One region of the Streptomyces venezuelae genome, then DNA from elsewhere that is predicted to be linked to it. Evidence: predicted binding sites of a transcription regulator. Region 1 holds the regulator's gene; the other holds the start of a gene.

The links. The regulator HspR, encoded in region 1, represses chaperone genes until heat shock. The targets are predictions, from matches to a motif close to TTGAGNNNNNNNNNCTCAA.
Region 2: lon (endopeptidase La) is a predicted target of HspR. The motif match lies at 797-815, and genes of this name have one in related genera.

Annotation. Positions count from the first base shown of each region.
Region 1 is NZ_CP029193.1:4,271,500-4,273,892, forward strand. Features, by position in the region: gene grpE (nucleotide exchange factor GrpE) at 1-14, shown strand, start outside; gene dnaJ (molecular chaperone DnaJ) at 48-1,241, shown strand; gene DEJ47_RS19785 (heat shock protein transcriptional repressor HspR) at 1,246-1,701, shown strand; gene DEJ47_RS19790 (hypothetical protein) at 1,791-2,303, shown strand.
Region 2 is NZ_CP029193.1:5,607,148-5,609,540, reverse strand. Features, by position in the region: gene lon (endopeptidase La) at 1-774, opposite strand, end outside; gene DEJ47_RS26090 (GNAT family N-acetyltransferase) at 906-1,544, shown strand; gene DEJ47_RS26085 (rhomboid-like protein) at 1,456-2,313, opposite strand.

The sequences.
Region 1 (2,393 bases):
CGGACGAGGGCTGACGGTCACGACATGAGTGAGGAGGGACGTCGGGGATGAGCACCAAGGACTTCATCGAGAAGGACTACTACAAGGTCCTCGGCGTCCCCAAGGACGCCACCGAAGCCGAGATCAAGAAGGCGTACCGGAAGCTCGCGCGCGAGAACCACCCGGACGCCAACACCGGCAACACCAAGGCGGAGGAGCGCTTCAAGGAGATCTCCGAGGCGAACGACGTCCTCGGTGACCCCAAGAAGCGCAAGGAGTACGACGAAGCGCGTGCTCTCTTCGGCAACGGCGGATTCCGGCAGGGCCCCGGAGGCGGCGGCGGTTCGTTCAACTTCGACCTGGGCGACCTCTTCGGAGGCGGCGCCCCGGGTGGCGGTGGAGCGGCCGGCGGCGGCTTCGGGGGCGGCCTCGGTGACGTCTTCGGGGGCCTGTTCAACCGCGGCGGTGCGGGTGCCGGAGCCGGCACGCGTACGCAGCCGAGGCGCGGCCAGGACATCGAGTCCGAGGTCACGCTGAGCTTCACGGAGGCGGTGGACGGCGCGACGGTGCCGCTCCGCATGTCCTCCCAGGCCGCCTGCAAGGCGTGCTCCGGCACCGGCGACAAGAACGGCACACCGCGCGTGTGCCCGACCTGCGTCGGCACGGGCCAGGTCTCGCGGGGCGGCGGCGGAGGGTTCTCCCTCACCGACCCGTGCATGGACTGCAAGGGGCGCGGGCTGATCGCCCAGAACCCCTGCGAGGTCTGCGGCGGCAGCGGCCGCGCCAAGTCGTCGCGGACGATGCAGGTGCGGATTCCGCCCGGCGTCTCGGACGGGCAGCGCATCCGGCTGCGCGGCAAGGGCGCGCCCGGCGAACGCGGCGGCCCGGCCGGTGACCTGTACGTGGTCGTGCACGTCGACAGCCACCCGGTCTTCGGCCGCAAGGGCGACAACCTCACGGTCACCGTCCCGGTGACGTATCCGGAGGCGACGCTCGGCGGCGAGGTGAAGGTGCCGACGCTGGGCGGCCCGCCCGTCACCCTGAAACTGCCCGCCGGTACGCCGAACGGCCGTACCATGCGGGCCCGGGGCAAGGGCGCGGTCCGCAAGGACGGCACCCGGGGCGACCTGCTCGTGACGGTGGAGGTGTCGGTTCCGACCTCCCTGTCGGAGTCGGCGAAGGACGCCCTCGAGTCCTACCGCAAGGCGACTGCGGGCGACGACCCGCGGGCAGAACTGTTCCAGGCCGCGAAGGGAGCGTGACCCCATGGACAGGGTCGGCCGTCGTCGTAATCCGTACCAGCTGACCGATGAAACGCCGGTGTACGTCATCTCGGTGGCGGCCCAGCTGAGCGGTCTCCATCCGCAGACCCTGCGGCAGTACGACCGTCTCGGTCTGGTCTCCCCGGACCGCACCGCGGGCCGCGGCCGACGCTACTCCGCCCGCGACATCGAACTGCTGCGCACCGTGCAGCAGTTGTCGCAGGAAGAGGGCATCAACCTCGCCGGCATCAAGCGCATCATCGAGCTGGAGAACCAGGTCGCGGCGCTCCAGTCGCGGGTCGCGGAGCTCTCCGCGGCCGTGGACGGCGCCGCGGCGGCCATGCAGCAGCGCGAGGCGGCGGTGCACGCCTCGTACCGCCGCGACCTCGTCCCGTACCAGGACGTGCAGCAGGCGAGCGCGCTGGTGGTGTGGCGTCCGAAGAGATCGACGGAGCAGTAGGTCTCGATCTCCGGTTTCGTACCCTGATACAGGGCCGGGAGGTGACAACCTCCCGGCCCTGTATCGCTGTATAGGGAGGGGAACCGTTCATGGCCATGGTGGGGTTGTTCTGGATCGCCGAGGGCGACGTGTACGTGGGCGCGAAGCCGGCCGGGCTCGCTCCGGGCGTGCGCCTGACCACGGAAGGCGTCCTGGCCCTCGGCGACCGGCAGTCCGGCATGTGGCCCTGGGAGGACGTACACGCGCTGACGATCGACGACGTCCCGGTGAAGTCCCTGAAGCGGCACGTGGGCGCGGCGGTCGACATGGTGCTCACGGTGGGCCTCGGGGGCGGCGACGAGGCACCGACGATGACGGTCCGTGTCACGGACGCGACGGGCACGGAGACGGAGCTGACGGCGTACACGGCGGCGGCGGTCGGCTACTCCCAGACGGAGTACGACCTCTCCCGCGCCCTCCTGTCCCGCCTCACGGAGGGCGCGGGCTCCCTCCTCACCACCCTGACCGCGATGTCGGACTGGGGCCGCCGCCGCGAGGGCGGGTCGCCCCGGGCGGGGGAGCGGGAGGCGTTGTTGCGGGAGTGGTGCGGTCTCCTGTCGTGACATGAGGGCGCCCCGGTCGGCTACGGGGGAGCAGCTGACCGGGGCGCCCGGGGAAGCGGAAGGGGGGCCGACTAGGTGCCCCCGCCGCTG
Region 2 (2,393 bases), 1.3 Mb from region 1:
GTAGTCGTCGGACTCCTCTCCCTCCTGCTCGCCGTTGATCTCGCGCAGCTCCTTGCGGACGGCGTCCAGCTGGCGCCGGAGCAGGAACTCGCGCTGCTGCTTGTCGACGCCCTCCTGGACGTCCTTGGCGATGGTCTCGGCGACGTCCTGCTCGGCGAGGTGCTCGCGCAGCTGCGCGGTGGCGAGCTTGAGGCGGGCGACCGCGTCCTCGGTCTCCAGGAGCTGGATCTTCTGCTGCGTGGTCAGGAACGGGGAGTATCCGGAGTTGTCGGCGAGCGCGGCGACGTCGTCGATCTGGGTGACGCGGTCCACGACCTGCCAGGCGCCGCGCTTCTTCAGCCAGCTGGTGGCGAGCGCCTTGTACTCCTTGACGAGCTCGGTGACGGCACCCGGCAGGGGCTCCGGCACGGAGTCGTCGACCTTCGTGCCCTCGACCCACAGGGCGGCGCCGGGGCCGGTCGTGCCCGCGCCGATGCGCACGCGGCTCCGGCCGCGGATCAGGGCGCCGGGGTCGCCGTCGGAGAGCCGGCCGACCTGCTCGACGGTGCCGAGGACGCCGGTCGCGGCGTATGTCCCGTCGATGCGCGGAACAAGCAGCACCTTCGGCTTGCTGTCGCCACTGGAGCGGGCGGCGGCCTGTGCGGCCTCCACCGCGGCCCGTACATCGGCGTCGGACAGGTCGAACGGGACCACCATGCCGGGCAGGACCACCTCGTCGTCGAGCGGCAGCACAGGCAGAGTGAGCGAAGTGTACGAGGCGGACTCAGTAGCCATGATCTCCCTTTCGGCATTCAAGTTGAGCTGTACCGACTCAATGCTTATGAGCGCCGAGATGTTCCCTCACCCGTGTTCGCTGTGAGCGATCAGGAGACCCGCCTCCGCCGACCAAGATCATCGCGTGCAGAATGAGCCGCATGTCGACACCCCACGCGCAGGAAACGGCGCGCCCCATACCGACGCCCGCGACGGCCGACGACGCCGCCGCGATCGGCCGCACGCTGGCCCTGGCCTTCGACGACGACCCGATGATGCGCTGGTTCTTCCCGGACGCGGCCACGCGCGAGGAGGGGCTCGGGCGGTACTTCGCCACGCTCCTCACCCGGCAGTACGTCCGCCACGGACTCTGCGAGCGCACCTCGGCCGCGGCCTCCTTCTGGGTGCCGCCGGGCGCGCAGGACAAGGCCGTTCCCGACGCGGAGACCCTCGCGGAGCTCTCGGAGATCCTGGGCGACCGCGCCCCGCTGTTCCGTGATGCCGTGGCGGCCGCGGCCGAGCACGGGCCGCAGGAGCCGCACTGGTACCTGGCCGTGCTCGGCGCCGATCCCGCCGCACAGGGGCAGGGGCACGGCGCCGCTCTGCTGCGGTCAGGGCTGGCGCGGGCCGACGAGGCCGGCGTGCCCGTCTACCTGGAGTCGTCCAAGCAGGCCAACCTGCCGGTGTACGAGCACTTCGGCTTCACGGTGCTCGGCGAGGTGCGACTGCCGGGCGGCGGGCCGACGCTGTGGGCGATGCGGCGCGCCCCGCAGGCGCGGGCAGGCGCCTGAGCAGTGGCCAGGTGAGGACGCCGACCGCCAGGGCGAGCAGGTGTCCCCAGTTCGTCATCGGGTCGGTGAACGCGATCAGGTCGTCGACGAGCATTCCGCCGAAGCAGACGAGCACGGTCCACCGCAGCCACGGCGTGAGGAGTCCCGCGAGCGCACCCGCGCTCGCGGCGACGCCGAAGCTGATGCCGTAGTCGAGCCGGTGCAGCGAGCTGTCGGGCAGATGCCCGGCGAGGACCGAGAGACCGACCGGGACCTCCGTCGCGAGCGTGGCGACGACGTGCCCGAGAACGAAGACACCGGCGGCGCGGAGCCCTCCGACGCGCCGCTCCAGCGCGGTGAGCACCAGCAGGAACACCACCGCGTACGGGGACGTGATGCCGCCCGCGATCCACAGGGCACTGGCGACCAGGACGAGGACGGGGCTGTGCGCGAGGTGCGCGACGTCGGTGCTCGACCCGTGGAGCAGCGAGTCGACGACGTCCGGGTCGGCGTACCGGGTCAGGAGCGAGGTGGCGGCGAGCACCAGGGCGTACCCGAAGGTGAAGGGTGTGCCGGTGGGCGTGGGCAGGAGCCGCCACGGTCGCGGGCGGCGCGTGGCGGTGCCGGAGCCCCGGGCCGCCGTATCCCGTGCGCCGCGCTCCCCCGTTCGGGGTGGCCGCGGCGTCGACTGCCGCGGGATTCCGTTCAGGGTGCTCGGCGCCTCGGCGTCGGGCACGGCCGGCGTCCCGGCGTCGGACACGGCCCCGACGGGCCGCACGCTCTGGTTCACGGGGGTGGCGCTCCTTCCGTCCCACCCCACCCTTTGCCCTTTTTTCGGGCGCTGTCTATGACGGGCGCCACGTGAGGTGC